Regions from separate parts of the Pararhizobium sp. A13 genome, predicted to be linked through region 1. Evidence: predicted binding sites of a transcription regulator. Region 1 holds the regulator's gene; each other region holds the start of a gene.
What was found. The regulator LexA, encoded in region 1, represses DNA repair genes until DNA is damaged. The targets are predictions, from matches to a motif close to TGTTCNNNNTGTGTTCNG.

Region 1 (4,738 bases):
CAGGGTCGAGGCGATTAAGCAGGCTGGCCGGTCTCGCATCATTGAAAAATATGCAACGAAAAAGGGCTGCACCATTAAGTGCAGCCCTTTGAAACTGGCTCCCCGGGCCGGATTCGAACCGGCGACCTGTCGATTAACAGTCGAATGCTCTACCGCTGAGCTACCAGGGATCATCTGCGCGCTGCAGAAGTGAGGCTGCTAATACAAATGCTTTTCCGATTTGCCAAGCAGTTTTTCAAAAAAAGTGCACAATCTTGTCTGACTGTGGAGAACTCCCCATCTGGGGAGAGCGGCGCACTTGAAGAGCCGCAATGCAAATTCGCTCCGTGGTGCTCGCCATCGGACGTGTAGCAGGTGAGTTTATGGCAGAACCGCAGAAAACGAAAAAATTCGGTATCGATGCGCGCGCGCATGAACTCATTCTCGGGTCGTGGCGCCTGCGCCTGCCTCAATCGCGGGCCTTGCGCATTGCACTTGGTGCCGTGCTGCTCTTTGGCGGTATCCTGGGCTTCCTCCCGGTTTTGGGCTTCTGGATGGTGCCCTTAGGCCTGATCGTGCTGTCGCATGACCTCGCCTTCGTCCGGCGCCAGCGCCGCAGACTTTCCGTCTGGTGGGCGCGCAAGCGGCAGACGTCGTAACCCGGCGCCAATCTGCAAAGGCCTCACCGGGGCTGGAGGGGCTGCAATCAAGTCGTGGCGGATAAGGCTTTCACGGCATCCTTGGCCGCCGGAATGATTTCCTGAACCTGCGTCGCGGCATCATTGTCGGTGCTTTCGCCGAACATCTCGACGCCGCCCCAGGCAATGAGGGCAAGCACGAGGCTGCCGATCAGAACCATCAATACCGGTCGGCCCAGCAATCCCTGCCGCGCCTCGACACCGCTGAGCGGAAAACGGCCGGACGGTTGCGAATGTTCCGCGGCGGCGTGATGAATGCCGGCTTTCGGCGGGACAAGCCCAATAAAATCGCGCTTTGAAAAAGTTCAACGAATTTTAGGGACTTGCGGAACACATATGGAACATATAGTGTTCGTTCTTGATTTGTTTCTCGATCCGGAGTGATCTTTCATGCTGACCCGCAAGCAACAGGAACTGCTTCTGTTCATTCACGAAAGAATGAAGGAATCGGGTGTGCCGCCGTCCTTCGATGAGATGAAGGATGCACTGGACCTCGCTTCCAAATCCGGCATTCACCGGCTGATCACGGCGCTCGAGGAGCGCGGCTTCATCCGGCGTCTGCCCAACCGGGCGCGCGCGCTTGAAGTGATCAAGCTGCCGGAGGCCTATTCCATGAGCCTCCAGCCCAAGCGTGGTTTTTCGCCGAGCGTTATCCAGGGCAGCCGCGGCGCTCCGCCGGCGCCAGCCACCGCCAAGGCCGTACCGGCCAGCAATGAGAACAGTTCCGTTTCTATCCCGGTCATGGGGCGAATCGCGGCCGGTGTGCCGATCTCGGCGATCCAGAACAATACGCACGATATTTCCGTGCCGCTCGAGATGGTCGGGAGCGGCGAACATTATGCGCTGGAAGTGCGCGGCGATTCGATGATCGAGGCCGGCATTCTCGATGGCGACACCGTCATCATCCGCAATACCAACAGCGCCAGCCCGGGAGAGATTGTCGTCGCCTTGGTGGACGATGAGGAGGCGACGCTGAAGCGGTTTCGCCGCAAGGGTGCATCGATTGCGCTCGAAGCTGCCAACCCTGCCTACGAAACCCGGATTTTCGGCCCCGACCGAGTCAAGATACAAGGCAAACTGGTCGGTCTGATCCGACGTTACCATTAAGCGGCAAGCCGAATCCGGACGCCAGCGGACGCAGACGGCTGATTTTCTTTGAAAATTGACGGGAGCGGGGGCTTGGCAATGATCCGGCGCGTCGGCACATCCGCTAAAGCGCATCGCGTCAAAACGGATTCATGCGCTGCGCTTTAGGTCTTTGTTTTTATGCATGTGGTTGTCCCAAAACCGCGGCACACTTTTGGACGACATGCATTAGGCGCGGCATTTCCTGAGGAACCGAAGCGGCAATGGATGGGAGACTGGATTCTCCCATGAGAAAAAACTGGAATTCGATCATGGCGTCTTGCACTGGAACGGAAATCGGTCTAAACGCCCGTCACGATTAAGTGATGATCGTTACGAGGCCTCGTGGCGGAGTGGTGACGCAGAGGACTGCAAATCCTTGTACCCCGGTTCAATTCCGGGCGAGGCCTCCAAAATTTTCCACAATGAAATTAAAGCCTTATGGGCGATTCTGGACAATTGACTTGATGCCAGCATGTCGCATCATGTTGCAATCCAGTTCCCTTGATTTCCAACGGTTTCCGGCTACCCTCGGCTAGTTCACGCGACATGAAATGCAACATGTTGCGACCATGAGGGCCCCCTCAAAATGATCGTTGTGAAGGATTTTCGAAAGACGGGATTGCCCCATGGAAACATCAAAACATGGAGCTTGGTGTTCGACGCCGCCACCGGGGAACTTAAAGTACGGATATCAAGCACTTCCCAAGTGGGGCCGACGCGATTTGAAGAGCAGCCTCTTTCAGCCTTTTTAGCGCACACCGGAAACTCCGGTGAAAGGCGCGCACTGCGGGCGTTGCTAAGTAGGATCAGCAGTTCTATCGCTGGGATTTAGCCGGCCAACATGAACACAGCCGCCCAGAATAGGCAGGACAGTTCACCTGCGACCAAAAATCCAATGATGGGATCGTTCATGAAATCCTCCTCAGGCAACCTCCATTGCCATGAGGAAACCTTAAAGTACGGCAGACGCCTGCGCTACCCCTGATTTTAACCCGCAGCAAACCGGCCCTCAAAACGGGCAGGGAGATAACCCATGACCTTCACCGCCCCCTGTAGCCGTCGGGGCACGCGTCGGAAAGGGCGCGTCTCCGCCGAACCCGTCATTTCTGTTCCTCCCAATACCTTTTCTAGAGGTCGGAGCCTGGGCTTCAGCGAATCGGCTCCTACCGTCGCGCTGTGATTGGTGCACTCGCCAATGCGGCCATGCCCAGTCGGAGTTTTTCAACAGTATCGGCGCGAAGCAGCGCCACGATTAGAGGGTCGTGGGGTCAGTGATTTGCCGATCGCTACCTCTTGCGAACCCGAAAAGCACTCCCAATATTTTGTCAGTCACTTGGTTTCGCTGAGGAGTGGAAGCATGTTCGACTTTTTCCTTGATCCCGTGGACATCGACGTTTTGAAGCGCGCGCTCGATGCCCGTTGCCAAAAACTCAGTATTCGCCCGGAAAGTTTGGAAGCGGAGATGATCGCAAGTCAGCTCATTGAACTGTTCCAGAGCGGAGTGACGGACCAAGAGGAACTCGTCACGCGCCCGATCGCGATGGAGCTATTCCATCGGGAAAGATAGCGGAGCGACGTCAGGGTGATTGGGCTCCGTCTTTCCAACCCAGTGTCTTACAGTAGGCCTCGCCTGCCGCAATCCCGGCTCTTCGATCGAGGAACGGACCCGGTAAAGTGGTGAGTTCGTCACGGAAGCCAACGAGAACCGATTTCGTGATCACGTCGAACAGGACAGTAATATCGACTTCGTATGCCATCGTCGCCTCCCGCAATCTGTTCGCATCATAGCACACGGAATCGCCAGTCTGCTCGGTGCGCTCGCTGTAATGGCGACAGGTGACCTACCCCGTTTGGCGGGCGTCTGCGTGTTTTGTGTGCGATCTACATCTAAAGGCTGAGCGCAATCGACGGCAGCCAAGGAATTAGATCCCACAGGCGTAAGTATCGGCTTTCCTTTTCTCGAAACGGGGCGCATCCTGCAGGCCGTCAACGGGCACAATTGGGGCAACTGCAAACCTTGCACACGCGAAGGAGTGACTGGCGATGCCTCCGGATTCTGCACCACATGAATATTTTTGGATCGCATTGTATTTCTCGCCTAATCAGGATTTCGTTGGCTACGAAGGCGAACGAATGATCGGCAGAGTGACGCTAGAGGGACGACTGGAAACCGAAGGATCGTGGAGGTGGTCAAATGTCGGTGGGCCACAGTTTGACGTCCAACAAGGTTATGCGGAGTCCAAGGAGCTTGCCGTTACGGCAGTCGAAAATCGTGATCAAGAAATGATGGATGGCCGTGTCATGTGACGAGCGATCCGCAGCCCACAGACGCGCATTCAACCGCCGACTGGGACCGCTGTGTCTGCGTCCTTCGCCGCTCGCATGAACCGCTGCGCGGCCGTATAGCTGATGCCGCTCTTCTCCTTCACCCATGGCATGAAATGCCCTTGAGGCAGCTTCGCCTTGATGGCGAGGAGTTCCCGGCCGAGCTCGATCATTCTCGCCTCCGAAAGCCGCTCATAGGTGCGAGGCAGGCCTGGGCGGGATGGTGTAGCCGGCTGATCGGGCCGCGAGCCATTCGAGGGCGATACGAGTCTCCAATAGGCTTGCCTGGTCTCCTCCTGCTTTTCAGGGGAGAGTTTCTTGAACTGCGCAATGGTCATACCCAAGGCCGAAGGCGACGTAGTCTCCCTAGCTGATGCCATCGCTGGCACTGCTCTCATTCAAGCGTGGCTGTCGTCACTGACTGCAACATGAACGCGACATGAAAGCAGAAAAGCCTTTTGAAACAATTGCAGGTGAAAGCCTGCAAATCCTTGTACCCCGGTTCAATTCCGGGCGAGGCCTCCAAAATTTTCCACAATATTCGCAATTGGATAGGGTCGCCGCTTCAACCATGTCGGCAACCTTGTTTCATTGCGGACATGGGCATG
Region 2 (4,738 bases), 2.0 Mb from region 1:
CATCGCCAGCGCCGGCCGCACCGCCGTCGGGTCTTTCAACGGTTCCTTTGCCAATACGCCTGCGCACGAACTCGGCGCCGCGGTCATCAAGGGTGTGCTTGAGCGCGCCGGCGTCGATGCCGGCGAAGTGGACGAGGTTATTCTCGGTCAGGTCTTGTCGGCCGGCGAAGGCCAGAATCCGGCCCGCCAGGCGGCCATGAAGGCCGGCATTCCGCAGGAAGCGACCGCCTGGGGCATGAACCAGCTCTGCGGTTCCGGCCTGCGCGCGGTTGCACTCGGCATGCAGCAAATTGCCACGGGTGACGCCAGGATCATCGTGGCCGGCGGCATGGAGTCGATGTCGATGGCACCGCACTGCGCGCACCTGCGCGGCGGCGTCAAGATGGGCGACTTCAAGATGGTCGATACCATGATCAAGGACGGCCTGACCGATGCCTTCTACGGCTATCACATGGGCACCACCGCCGAGAACATCGCCAAGAAATGGCAGCTGTCGCGCGACGAGCAGGACCAGTTCGCGCTTGCCTCGCAGAACAAGGCCGAGGCCGCCCAGAAGGCCGGCCGCTTCGCCGACGAAATCATTCCCTTCATCGTCAAGGGCCGCAAGGGCGACGTCACCGTTGATCAGGACGAATATATCCGCCACGGCGCCACGCTGGACTCGATGGCAAAGCTCCGCCCGGCCTTCGACAAGGAGGGCACCGTCACCGCCGGCAACGCCTCCGGGCTCAATGATGGTGCGGCCGCAACGTTGTTGATGACCGAGGCAGAAGCCGGCCGCCGCGGCATCCAGCCGCTGGCCCGGATCGTCTCCTGGGCGACCGCCGGCGTTGATCCGCAGATCATGGGCACCGGCCCCATTCCCGCTTCGCGCAAGGCGCTTGAAAGGGCCGGCTGGTCGGTCGGCGATGTCGAGCTTGTCGAGGCCAACGAGGCCTTTGCGGCGCAGGCCTGCGCCGTCAACAAGGATCTTGGTTGGGATACGTCGATCGTCAACGTCAATGGCGGTGCAATCGCCATCGGTCACCCGATCGGCGCCTCCGGCGCGCGCGTTCTCAACACGCTGCTGTTCGAAATGAAGCGCCGCGGCGTGTCCAAAGGTCTCGCAACACTCTGCATCGGCGGGGGCATGGGTGTCGCCATGTGTGTCGAACGGCTGTGACAATCATCCGCTAGGCATTCGCTCCGGCCTCGCGGCCGGAGCAGACTTCCCGGCAACAGCGGGAAGAATAGTGTTTGCGTCCGCGGGCGCGGCATCAAGCCAAGAACAGGGTAACAGGGGAGAGACGGATGAGCAGAGTAGCTTTGGTCACTGGTGGATCACGCGGCATCGGCGCTGCCATATCCATCGCCTTGAAGGGCGCAGGATACAACGTCGCGGCAAACTATGCCGGCAATGATGAGAAGGCGCAGGCCTTTACCGCCGAAACCGGCATTCCGACCTATAAATGGGACGTTTCCGACTACGCGGCTTGCGCTGCAGGCATCGCCAAGATCGAGGCCGATCTCGGTCCGATCGAAGTTCTCGTCAACAATGCCGGGATCACGCGCGACGCCATGTTCCACAAGATGACGCCGGAGAACTGGAAGGACGTCATCGACACCAACCTCAGCGGCCTTTTCAACATGACGCACCCGGTCTGGACCGGCATGCGCGACCGCAATTTCGGTCGTGTGATCAATATATCCTCGATCAACGGCCAGAAGGGCCAGATGGGCCAGGCCAACTATTCGGCAGCGAAGGCGGGCGATCTCGGCTTCACAAAGGCACTCGCGCAGGAAGGTGCCGCCAAGGGCATCACCGTCAACGCCATCTGCCCCGGTTATATCGGTACGGAGATGGTCCGCGCGATCCCTGAAAAGGTTCTGGCGGAACGCATCATCCCGCAGATCCCTGTCGGTCGTCTCGGCGAGCCGGAAGAGATTGCCCGTATTGCCGTGTTCCTGGCGTCCGACGATGCCGGCTTCATCACCGGTTCCACGATCTCCGCCAATGGCGGCCAGTTCTTCGTCTGATCGATTGGTTCTTGCTGTTGCGAACGGCGCCCCTGTGGCGCCGTTCTCGTTATGGGAAAAGATTGACGCCGTCGTTCTTGGTATCCCTGCAGAGCAGGTTATCCACCGTTTCCTATGGTTAACAAATTGATTTTAAACAATCTCTTGTGGTGAAGAAACCGGGACACATTCCGTGTCTGCGATTCACCGCCGATTCGTTTCCCGCTTTGGCTGAGAAGATCAATATGGCAGCTGGAAGGTCCCGTTCGAAGGCTTTTTGGACGCCCCGATTCTCGACAGCATGCGGTGCTTTTTCGCCTGCCTCTCCGCTTTACCAGTGCACGCCTGCGATGGGACGTCGTCGATTTCGGAGATGAAAATACTAACGAGCCAATAGGAATCTGGCAAAAGACACAATTTTTCCTATGGTTAAATTTCCGTTATTCATACCATATCTTGTGGGGAACAAATCGGGAAATCCGTAGCGTCGCGATTCGTCGCCGATTCGTTCCGCCTTTGGCCACGGTATCGGCAAGCGGTGCATCCGCGGCGAACTGAGTAACGATTATGGTTAAATTTTTCTGAATTTTCAGTTATTTGGATTCTGAATCTCATGAAACTCCGGATGTTGTCGAGATCAATATCCGCGGGCATTTCCGCCCGAATTTGGCGATTCAGCATCTGGTGCGAATCTGGCTCAGAAAATCAATATCTAGCGGTGAACAAAAGATGAATCAGAAAGAGTCAGTGATTCGTCGCCGATTCGTTCCATCGCTGTTCCGATTCCGGAAAATCCGGGTGGAAATGCGCGTCGCGAGCCCCATTTGCATTGTTTCATGCCCTTGCACCCTTGCGTTTGTGTTGCCGCGTGGGCATGTGTGCTGCGCCGGTTGAACGGCTTTACCGCCGTGAATGGCCTTCGCAGACTGAAAGTGCGCAGGATCGAGACAGTGCCTGACCAACCCATGATCTTGAGCGGCCGCGGTGTGATCGCGGTCCTCGGCCCCACCAATACCGGCAAGACGCATTATGCGATCGAGCGCATGGTCGCGCATGAATCCGGCGTGATCGGATTGCCGCTCCGGCTGCTTGCCCGCGAGGTCTATACCCGTCTCGTCGAGAAGGTCGGCGCCCACAATGTCGCGCTGATCACCGGCGAGGAAAAGATCACGCCGCATATGGCGCGCTTCTCGGTCTGCACGGTCGAGGCCATGCCGCGCGAGACCAAGGCAGCGTTCGTCGCGATCGACGAGGTGCAGCTCGCCGGTGATCTCGAGCGCGGCCACATCTTCACAGACCGGTTGATGCATCTGCGCGGCAGAAACGAGACCCTGCTTCTCGGCGCAGCGACCATGCGGCCGATCCTCGAGCACCTGCTGCCGGGCATTACCGTCGTCGAGCGGCCGCGCCTGTCGCAGCTCCTCTATGCCGGCGCGAAGAAGATCACCCGGCTGCCGCAGCGCACGGCGATCGTCGCCTTCTCCGCGGAAGAGGTCTATGCGATCGCGGAACTGATCCGCCGCCAGAGGGGTGGTGCCGCCGTCGTCCTCGGAGCCCTGTCGCCCCGCACCCGCAACGCGCAGGTGGCACTCTATCAGGCGGGCGACGTCGAGTATCTGGTGGCAACCGACGCGATCGGCATGGGGTTGAACCTCGATGTCGATCACGTCGCCTTCGCCCAGGATCGGAAGTATGACGGCTATCAGTTCCGCAATCTCAACCCGGGTGAACTGGCGCAGGTCGCAGGCCGCGCCGGCCGCCACCTCCGCGATGGGACCTTCGGCGTCACCTCGCGGGTGGAGCCGTTCGACAACGAGCTCGTCCACCGCATCGAATCGCACCAGTTCGACCCCGTGCGGGTGCTGCAATGGCGCTCGAAGGCGCTCAACTTCGCCTCGATAGCGGCTTTGAAGAAGAGCCTCGATGCCGCACCCACGGTAAACGGCCTGACGCGGGCTCTGCCGGCCGTCGACCAGCAGGCGCTGGACTATCTTTCGCGTTATCCGGAAATCACCAGTGTCGCAACGACACCGGAGCGTGTAGAAAAACTCTGGGAGGCCTGTGCGCTTCCAGACTATCGTCGTATAACGCCGGCGCAACACGCGGATCTGATCTCGACGATCTATGCCGATCTCGTCCGGCGTGGCACAGTGAACGAAGATTTCATGGCCGAACAGGTTCGCCGCGCGGACCTTACGGAAGGTGAAATCGACACATTGTCCGCGAGAATTGCACAAATCAGGACATGGACCTATGTGTCTAACCGTCCGGGGTGGCTTGCCGATCCGACACACTGGCAAGAAAAGACGCGGGAAATCGAAGATCGATTGTCTGACGCGTTACATGAAAGGTTGACGAAACGCTTTGTTGATCGCAGGACATCTGTGCTCATGAAGCGCCTGAGAGAGAATGCGATGCTGGAAGCTGAAATCAGTGTAAATGGCGATGTCTTTGTTGAAGGACATCATGTGGGACAATTGGCCGGGTTCCGTTTCACGCTGGCGGCAGTGACCGACGGTCTCGACGCGCGCGCGGTGCAGGGGGCGGCACAAAAGGCGCTGGCGCTGGAATTCGAAGCGCGGGCAGCGCGCCTGCATGCGGCGGGCAATGCCGATCTGGCGCTTGCTTCCGATGGTCTCGTGCGCTGGCTCGGCGATCCCGTAGCGCGGCTGGCAGCGAGCGAGCATGTCATGCGCCCGCGCGTCATCCTGTTGGCCGACGAGCAGCTTCAGGGCAACGCCCG
Region 3 (4,738 bases), 1.7 Mb from region 1:
ACCCAGCTGCTGCAGGATGCCGGCTTTTCAAGCAAGGGTGCGATCCTCGCCAATACCTTGAACGGCCTGTTCAGCGTGGTGGGCGTCTGGGTCGGTATCATCGTGATGAACAAGATCGACAGGCGGGTCATGCTGCTGGGCGGATTCGCCCTCATCACCGCTTTCCATCTGCTCGTCGGCCTTTCATCACTACTGATGCCGGACATTGGCATGAAGCCCTATGTCATCCTGCTCTTTGTCGTCGGGTTCGTGTTTTCGATGCAGGGCACGATCGGCCCTCTCGTCTGGTTGCTGCTGGCAGAGATCTTCCCCCTCAAGATCCGCAGCTTTGCGATGGGGGTCTGCGTCTTCATGCTCTGGATCGCCAATGCCGTCGTAGCCTTTGCGTTTCCTCCGGTCGTCGAAGCACTCGGCATCGCACCGACGTTCTTCATCTTTGCCATTCTGGGCGTGTTGGCGCTGATTTTCACCGCGACCATGGTGCCCGAAACCCGCGGCAAGACGCTGGAGGAGTTCGAGGACGAAGCTCGCATGAGATATGCTGGCGAGTTGGGCGAGCCGGCGCTGACATAGCGCGCAGGGAAACCGCGGCCAGCGCCGCGGTTTCCTCACCGACGTCGTCGAGAAGGACACCTGCGGACGCAGACGCCGCCACGATTGTTTCAACAGTCATATACCGTTGAGGCAATTGCGTGGCGAACTGGATTGGCCAAGATCGGCGTTCAGTTGTTGCTGTTGCTCGCATTAGTAAACGGAAAAGCCGCGACGTTCCCTTCGATCCGCCTTAAAACCGATTTCTGTCTGTGTCGGCGATGATGGCGGCAACTGGTGGAAAGTGTGGCGTTCCGCGCGTGCGCAGACGCGTGAAAATCACAGCGCGAGCGATTGCTGTGCCGGCTCCAGCGGTCCGAGATGGACCCCTTCCAGTTCCAGCATATGGACTTTGGCGGTTGCACCGCCGGGAGCGGAAAACCCGCCGACCTTGCGGCCGGCGGCGAGCACCCGATGGCACGGGATGATCAGCGGAACCGGGTTCTTTGCCATGGCCTGTCCGACATCGCGGGCGGCTTCGGGACCGGCCCCGAGCTCTTTGGCCAAGGTGCCGTAGGTGGTCGTATGGCCCCAACCGACGCGGCGCAGGGCGGCATAGACCTGCTTGAAGAAATCGTTCTGCCCGTCAAGATCGAGCCGGACGTCCGAAAAATCGATCTCTTCGCCGTTGAAATAGCGTTTCGCGGCGGTGATGGCTTCACTCACTTGCGGCGTTGGTGCGGCGCGTGCGGCGTCAGGGATATGGCGCAGGAGATTTCGCGTCGTTGCCTCGGCGCTGCGCGTCGGCAGCTGAAAACGCACGATGCCGACGTTGTTCCAGGCGATGCCACAGTAACCGCCAGCGGTCTCGAAGACCTGATATTTTTGTGCTGTCTGGGCCATCCTACAGCTCCTCCTATAAGCCATGCTCCATCCTCTCCCAGTTTCGGCGGCGATGCCACCCGTTTCTTGCACGGTCGGGGATCGCGTGATGAAGCCAAGCCCGCTATCGCTGCTCGGCGAAATTCAACGTTTTTGCAAAAGATGAGCGTTTCAGGCCATTCCAAAATTATCGCAGGGTGGGAATAGATTCACAATGTTCCTGTTTTGTTCTTGATCTCGCATCTGACTCGGCTATAATCGTCCCATTCAAAAAGGATGAGGTCTGCCATGCTTGGAAAAGCCGGGAATGAAGCCGTGCGTCGTGATCAGAAGTCTTTTGCATTTGGAGGGAAGGCGCGAAAATTCGATGATGCCGGAAAGAGCAATCTGTTTCTCGCCATCGTGCCGGAGCGCGACGTGGCGCTTCGGGCCGCTGAAATCGGCAGCGATGTATCGCAACGACATGGGTTGTCGAAAGGTCCGCGTCCGCAGGCGCTGATGCATGTCTCGCTGAACGCGATCGGAAAATATGCCGATTTTCCGGAGGATGTCGTCGTTGCCGTGTCGGCGGCGATGGCGACCGTCAAGGCAGCGCCATTCGAGGTGATGTTCGACCGGGTCATGCATTTTGCCAGCGCCAATGCGGTTGCACTGGGCAATGCCGTGCGCAGCGAAGAAATGATGGACCTGCATGTGCAGCTGGCCAAGGAGATGTGGGCTGTCGGCCTGACATTCTCCTACAATCCTCGCTTCATGCCGCACATGACGCTTTTCTACGATGAAGCGCCTGTTCCCGAGCAGATGCTTGCCGACCCGGTCAGCTGGATCGCGCGCGAGTTCGTTCTCATCCGCAGTTTCATCGGCAAGAGCGAACACGAATATATCGACCGCTGGCCACTTCTGGACTGAGGCCGTCGTCAACCGCGAGAGGCTCGAAATGTCGTGCGAAGCCGCGGAAGTAACATCGCGGCAAACATCGGTGTCAGAGGGCGTGCATGCAGTGCAGGCCCTCTCGACCTCCACGCGACGATGGCTCTCTGGAAATGCGCATATTGATGAAGGCTTCCGGCTCGAGGAGGCCGATCTCGCCTCGGCGCTTGACGCAGCGCGGTCTTCCTCGCTGGCGGCGAAAGCTCTGGCTTCGAGGATGCTGCCTGGTATGCCTGGACATGAACCCGCAGAAAAACGCAACGCGGCTAGTGAACAACCGCGGCTATGGGCGGAGCGCTGACGCAGCCGGCTCTTGCATATTTGCAGCCTGTCCGCGTCGTGCTATCCCGCTTGCCGGTTGGCAAAGGGATGGCATGACGCATGAGCGTGACGGTTTACGGGATCAAGAACTGCGACACGATGAAGAAGGCGCGCACCTGGCTGGAAGGCCAAGGCGTCGCCTATGATTTCCACGACTACAAGGCATCCGGCATCTCCCGCGAGGTGCTCCAGCGCTGGTGCGCGGCGCTCGGCTGGGAAACCGTGCTGAACCGCGCCGGTACGACCTTTCGCGCTCTTTCCGATGCCGATAAGCGGGATTTGAACGAAGACAAGGTGATCGCTCTGATGCTCGCCCAACCCGCGATGATCAAGCGGCCGCTGCTGGATCGTGATGGAAAGCTCACCGCCGGGTTCAAGCCGGACGTTTACGAAAGTATCTTTTCCGGTCGATGATCTTCGCCCTCACAGGGGCTGAACCGCAACATCCTCCTAGCGAAATTGACGGAAACCATGTCGAAAAGCACCCGTGCGACGCTTGCATTGACAAAGGCCGGAGCAGCCTTTTCGGTTCATACCTATGACTACGATCCCTCAGTCGACCGGATCGGCATGGCAGCGGCGGAAGCGCTGGGCGAGGAGCCGCGCCGTGTTCTGAAGACTCTGATGGCGGAGGTGGATGGCAGGCCGGTCTGTGTCGTCGTGCCGTCCGATCGCGAGATCAGCATGAAGAAGCTGGCGGCCGCCTTTCGCGGCAAGTCGGCGAACATGATGAAGCCGGCGGAGGCGGAGCGGCTGACCGGCTATCACGTCGGTGGCATCAGTCCGTTCGGACAGAAAAAGCAGGTCCCGACGGCGATCGAGGAGGAAGCGCTCCTCGAGCCGCTGGTCTATATCAATGGCGGTCAGCGTGGCTTGCAGGTACGGCTGGCGCCCGAGGATGCGCGCAAGGCGTTGAATGCGGTCGCGGCGCCGCTGATTGCCTGAAGACGTCGTCAGAGCAACCGCGACAGCAACACCGAGAGTTGCGCAGCGTCGGCTTCGGGCAGTCTTGCTCCCACGTGCCTTGCGATTGCCTTGGCATAGATGTCCCACATTGTCGAACGCAAGACGCGGCCCTTTTCCGTGATCAGCACCCACCGGCCGCGGCCATCCTTGTCGAAGGTCTGGCGTTCGACCAGGCCTTCCCGCTCCAGCCTGTCGATCAGACGCGAGAGATTGTATTGCGCCAGAAGTGTGCGCTCTTCGATCTCGAATGGCCGTAGCCGTCCGTCGTCGGCGCGGGAAAGTTCCCAGAGCACATCGTACCAGCCAAGCCCCGGCAGACCTGCGGCCTTGAAATCACGCTCGATCGCGGCAAGCACCCGTTGCTGTGCCCGCATCAGGTTGATCCAGGCCTGCGTGGAGCTCGCTATCTGCTCGGAAGCATCTATTTTATCGGACATGAATGCATTTACATATATCTTGACGGTTCTGGCAAATGATAATATATGCAAATGCATATAAATAGCCGGAGCCCAGCCCATGCAATCCGAGACGCTCACCCTCGCCAGCCATTACCTCTGCCCCTACGTCCAACGCGCCTCGATCGTGTTGTCTGAAAAGGGCGTCGCTTTCGAGCGGCGCTATATCGACCTTGCAGCCAAGCCGGATTGGTTCCTGCGTATCTCGCCGCTCGGCAAGGTGCCGCTGCTGGCGATCCCGCAGGCCGGCCGGGATGACGCGATCCTGTTCGAAAGTGCCGTGATCTGCGAATATCTGGAGGAAACCCAAGCTGGTGCGCCGCTGCATCCGGCCGATCCGCTGACCCGTGCCCGCCATCGCGGCTGGATGGAATTCGGTTCATCGGTTCTAGCCGATCTCTGGGTTTACGAGACAACGAAGGACGCTGAACAGTTCGAGGCGAAGTGCCGAACGCTCGCTGCAAAATTCGCAACACTTGAACAGGAATTGGCTGAACGACCGTATTTCGCGGGTCAGCACTTCAGCATGGTCGATGCCGTCTTCGCGCCGGTGTTCCGCTATTTCGAGCTGTTCGAAACTCTGTTCGAGAGCGGCATCTTCGATGGGTTGCCGCGCGTCAATGCCTGGCGCAAGGCGCTTGCGGTCCGGCCAA
Region 4 (4,738 bases), 520 kb from region 1:
CGCACATTGTCGCCGAGGATCAGGTTCTCGAATTCTTCCGGCGTCTGCAGGCCCGCGGTGGCGCGCACCGAAATGTCCTGGTCGGCGCTGGTCAGCGATCCCGCCGGCACGTCGAGCGAGGCAGTTGCCAGCGCGTCGCGCAGATTGGCGACAGTCAATCCGCGCGAGGCCAGCTTCGACTGATTGACGTCGATGCGGAAGATCTTCTCCTGGTCGCCGTTGATCTGCACGTCGGCAACGCCCTCGACGGCGGCGAGCCGGTCGGTGATCTCGTTTTCGGCAAGCAGCGTCAGGTCTTCCATCGACAGCGTATCGGACGTCAGCGCCAGCCGAAGGATCGGCTGGCTGTCGGCATCGGCCTTGACGATACGCGGCTCATCGGCATCCTCCGGCAGCTGGTTCGCCACCCGGCCAAGCGCATCGCGGATATCATTGGAGGCCTGGCCTATATCGGTCGTATCGGAAAACTGCAGCGTGACGCGGCTCTGGGCATATTGCGAGGTCGAGGAAATATCCTTGATGCCCTGGACGCGCGACACGGCGCCCTCGATCACCGAGGTTAGCTCGCGGTCCACGGTTTCCGGCGAAGCACCGTCGAACTGGGTGTTGACCGACACCACCGGCTGGTCCACCTGCGGCAACTCGCGGATCTCGATGCCGTTCAGGGCTGCCAGGCCGGCAACGATGATCAGCGTGTTGACGACCAGCGCGAAAATCGGGCGGCGAATGAAGAGCGCGGTAAAACCGGCCGTGCGCCCGGCCTCGTGATGCTCGCCTGCGCCGCTCATTTCGTGGCCTCCGCTTCGGAGACCTTCTGTTCCTGATCACCTTGCTGCGGCTTCTGTTGCCGCGGCTGCTCTTCGCTCGCCACGCGCACCGCGCCACCGTCACGCAGGCGCTGCACGCCCTCCATCACCACGGCATCGCCCTTGGCAAGCTCCGCCTCGACCAGCACCTTGTCGGAATTGCGCTGGATGATCTTGACCGGAATCTTCTGCGATTTTTCCGCCTCGACGCGCCAGACATAGGACCCGTCGGCGCTCCACTGGATCGCCAGCGGATTGACCGTCGGATACTGGTCGCCGGGGAAACGGACCGCGACGGAGAAGGACATGCCGGCCCTGAGCGTATCGTTGGGATTGTCGATCCGCGCCCGGACCCTCAGCGTCCGGCTTGCCTGGTCGATGCGGTTGTCGATGGCGTGAATAGCACCGGAATATTCTGACCCCGGCAGGGCGATGGCCGAGGCCGTCACCGCCTGTCCAACGGAGATTTTCGTCGAAAACCGCTCCGGCGCCCAGAAATCGACGAGGATCTGCGAGCGGTCGTCAACGACGGCGATCGGCGTCGAAGTCGTGACATAGTCCCCCGGATTGACGGTGATGATGCCGACGATGCCGCCGGACGGCGCGACAATGTCGCGGCGCTTCAGGTCAAGCTCCGCCGTCTGCAGCGCAAGCTCGGCGGCCTGCATGGCGAATTCCGCCTCGCGCAACACCGCGACGGAGACCGCATTGCCGAGCCTGCGGTTGCGCTCGACCTTTTCGCGGGCGCTGTCGACGGCGACCTTCGCCTGTGCGGCGGCGATCTTCTGTTCGTCGCTGTCGAGACGGGCAATGACCTGCCCCTTCTCGATCCGATCGCCGGAGTGGACCAGCACCTCGGTCAGATTACCGGTCGCCTGCGGCGTCACTGCGACGGACAAGATCGCCTCGCCATTGCCGATGGCGTTCAACCTGTCGTTGACAACGGCGCTATCGACCGGCTGCGTGACAACGAGCGGCGCACCACCGCCCTGCCCGCGTCGGCCCGAACCTTGCCCCTGGCCGTCGGCCGCCCCATCCGCCGGCTTTGCGGCAAAAGCCAGCAGCTGCTCGGGCACGCCCGCCTTGGCAAGCATCGCGCCGGCGCCCGGCACGAAGCGAACCCAGATACCCAGGCCGACCGCAAGAATGACCAGACTGATCGACAGCTGCTTCCAAAGCCGCATCAAGGAACTCCATTGAAATCCACGGCTCCCGGCCGCAGCGGCGCGCGGGGTCCATCAACAAGGCCAACTATCCCCTTTTGCCGCAGCCCGGGCAATGCCAGAATACCATCATTACGCAATTGTAATGAAAGCCATTTTCGGTCCAGAGCAGCCGCTGCCAATCAAACAATGCCCGGAGGCCCCATGAGCACCATTGCCAGAAATCAGAACCCGGAATCCGATCCCCGCGTCAAAGCGGTGTTCGACGACATCCGCGCCACCCGCAACTCCGACTTCATCAACAACATGTGGCACTACCTCGCCTTCGATGCCGATCTGCTCGAAAACACCTGGGCCGAGGTCAAGACGGTGATGGCAACACCCTCGGCGCTCGATCCGCTGACCAAGGAAATGCTCTATATCGCCGTCTCCGTCACCAATGGCTGCGGCTACTGCGCCCATTCGCATACGGCCGCGGCAAAAGCCAAGGGCATGACTGCCGAGCAGCATGCCGATCTCCTGCGCGTCATTTCGCTCGCCGCCAAGACCAACCAGCTCGCAACCGCGCTGCAGGTTCCCGTCGATCCCGTCTTCGATGCCGATCATCGGCCCTGATCGCGGCACAAAAGCGGTTGCTGGCGCAAAGAAGCTGGACTTCCCGGAATAAAAGAGGAACGGAATTCTGGCCTTTCGGCTCCGAATCACTACATTGAGCCGCATGAGCAATGGATTTGACGATATTCCCTTCTTCGACGAGGAGCCGGCGCCGCGTCCTACGCGCGGGCACCAGCCGGCGCCGCCCGCCCCCACCGGTGGCATCGCCGCCCGCGCCATGGCAGCGCGTGACCAGCATCGGGCACCCGATTATCTTTCCGGCCTGAACCCGGAACAGCGCGAAGCGGTCGAAACGCTGGATGGCCCGGTCCTGGTGCTTGCCGGCGCCGGCACCGGCAAGACCCGCGTGCTCACGACCCGCATCGCCCATATCCTGTCGACCGGTCGCGCCTATCCCAGCCAGATCCTCGCCGTCACCTTCACCAACAAGGCAGCGCGCGAAATGAAGGAGCGCATCGGCGTTCTGGTCGGCGCCGCCGTCGAGGGCATGCCCTGGATGGGCACCTTCCACTCGATCGGCGTCAAGCTGATGCGCCGCCACGCCGAACTCGTCGGCCTCAAGTCCTCGTTCACCATCCTCGACACCGACGACGTGGTGCGCCTGATCAAGCAGATCATTCAGGCCGAGGGCATCGACGACAAGCGCTGGCCGGCCAAGCAGTTCGCCCAGATGATCGACGGCTGGAAGAACAAGGGCTTCGGCCCCGCCGACATCCCCGAAGGCGACGCCCGCTCCTTTGCCAACGGCAGAGGCCGCGAGCTCTACGCCGCCTACCAGGCCCGGCTGATGACGCTGAACGCCTGCGATTTCGGCGATCTTTTGCTCCACCCGATCCGCATGTTCCGCGCCCATCCGGATGTGCTGAAGGAATATCACGACAAGTTCCGCTATATCCTCGTCGACGAGTACCAGGACACCAACACCGCCCAATACATGTGGCTGAGGCTGCTCGCCCAGCGTCCGGTTAGAAAGAACCCCTCCCCAACCCCTCCCCACAAGGGGGAGGGGTTTGCCGGGTCGTACTCGCCGCGATCATCATTGGATGCAGAATTGGACGAGAGGTCGCGGCAATCTAGCCCCTCGCCCTTGTGGGAAGGGGTTGGGGAGGGGTCTTCGTCGTCACGATCAGCTAGCGACAATGGCCGTATCAACATTTGCTGCGTCGGCGACGACGACCAGTCGATCTATGGCTGGCGCGGCGCCGAGGTCGACAACATCCTGCGCTTCGAGAAGGATTTTCCCGGCGCCAAGGTGATCAAGCTCGAGCGCAACTACCGCTCCACCGAGCATATTCTCGGCGCCGCCGCCCATCTGATCGCCCATAACGAAGGCCGCCTCGGCAAGACGCTGTTCACCGATCGGGCGAACCCCGACGATGACAAGGTACAAGTCCACGCCGCCTGGGATTCGGAAGAGGAAGCCCGCGCCGTCGGCGAGGAGATCGAACAGCTGCAGCGCCAGAAGCACAATCTGAACGACATGGCGATCCTGGTGCGCGCCTCCTTCCAGATGCGCGAGTTCGAAGACCGCTTCGTCACGCTTGGCCTGAATTACCGCGTCATCGGCGGCCCGCGCTTCTACGAGCGGCTGGAAATCCGCGATGCGCTCGCCTATTTCCGCCTCGTCTGCCAGCCCGCCGACGACCTCGCCTTCGAGCGCATCGTCAACACCCCGAAGCGCGGCCTTGGCGATACGACGGTGCGCAGCCTTCACGACTATGCCCGCGGCCGCAACATCCCGATGCTCGCCGCCGCCGCCGATCTCATCGAAACCGACGAGATGAAGGCCAAGCCGCGCAAATCGCTGTTCGACGTCGTCACCATGTTCCAGCGCTGGCAGGGCCTCTTGGAGACCACGCCGCACACCGAGCTTGCCGAGACCATCCTCGAAGAGTCCGGCTATACGGACATGTGGAAAAACGACAAGTCGGCCGAAGCGCCCGGGCGCCTCGAAAACCTCAAGGAGCTCATCCGCTCGATGGAAGCGTTCGAGAGCATGCGCGGCTTCCTCGAGCACATCGCGCTGGTCATGGATGTCGAGCAGAATGCAGAGCTCGACGCCGTCTCGATCATGACGCTGCATTCAGCAAAAGGCCTGGAATTCGAAACCGTCTTCCTGCCCGGCTGGGAGGAAGGCCTGTTTCCGCACCAGCG

Region 2: a site for LexA is predicted at 2,760-2,777, ahead of WI754_RS03760 (helicase-related protein). Genes of this name have one in related genera too.
Region 3: a site for LexA is predicted at 1,629-1,646, ahead of WI754_RS06955 (2'-5' RNA ligase family protein). Genes of this name have one in related genera too.
Region 4: a site for LexA is predicted at 2,629-2,646, ahead of WI754_RS18200 (UvrD-helicase domain-containing protein). Genes of this name have one in related genera too.

What each region holds. Positions count from the first base shown of each region.
Region 1 is NZ_CP149510.1:3,178,059-3,182,796, reverse strand. It holds tRNA gene WI754_RS15735 (tRNA-Asn) at 96-170, opposite strand; gene WI754_RS15730 (hypothetical protein) at 363-638, shown strand; gene WI754_RS15725 (hypothetical protein) at 686-838, opposite strand; gene lexA (transcriptional repressor LexA) at 1,068-1,784, shown strand; tRNA gene WI754_RS15715 (tRNA-Cys) at 2,142-2,215, shown strand; gene WI754_RS15710 (hypothetical protein) at 3,163-3,372, shown strand; gene WI754_RS15705 (hypothetical protein) at 3,383-3,562, opposite strand; gene WI754_RS15700 (hypothetical protein) at 3,849-4,112, shown strand; gene WI754_RS15695 (DUF3102 domain-containing protein) at 4,142-4,303, opposite strand; gene WI754_RS15690 (hypothetical protein) at 4,570-4,738, shown strand, end outside.
Region 2 is NZ_CP149510.1:784,067-788,804, reverse strand. It holds gene WI754_RS03770 (acetyl-CoA C-acetyltransferase) at 1-1,162, shown strand, start outside; gene WI754_RS03765 (beta-ketoacyl-ACP reductase) at 1,291-2,016, shown strand; gene WI754_RS03760 (helicase-related protein) at 2,961-4,738, shown strand, end outside.
Region 3 is NZ_CP149510.1:1,445,958-1,450,695, forward strand. It holds gene WI754_RS06945 (sugar porter family MFS transporter) at 1-573, shown strand, start outside; gene WI754_RS06950 (methylated-DNA--[protein]-cysteine S-methyltransferase) at 871-1,434, opposite strand; gene WI754_RS06955 (2'-5' RNA ligase family protein) at 1,729-2,322, shown strand; gene WI754_RS06960 (ArsC family reductase) at 2,725-3,078, shown strand; gene ybaK (Cys-tRNA(Pro) deacylase) at 3,136-3,609, shown strand; gene WI754_RS06970 (MarR family winged helix-turn-helix transcriptional regulator) at 3,618-4,067, opposite strand; gene WI754_RS06975 (glutathione S-transferase family protein) at 4,147-4,738, shown strand, end outside.
Region 4 is NZ_CP149510.1:3,696,415-3,701,152, forward strand. It holds gene WI754_RS18185 (efflux RND transporter permease subunit) at 1-788, opposite strand, end outside; gene WI754_RS18190 (efflux RND transporter periplasmic adaptor subunit) at 785-1,990, opposite strand; gene WI754_RS18195 (carboxymuconolactone decarboxylase family protein) at 2,174-2,584, shown strand; gene WI754_RS18200 (UvrD-helicase domain-containing protein) at 2,688-4,738, shown strand, end outside.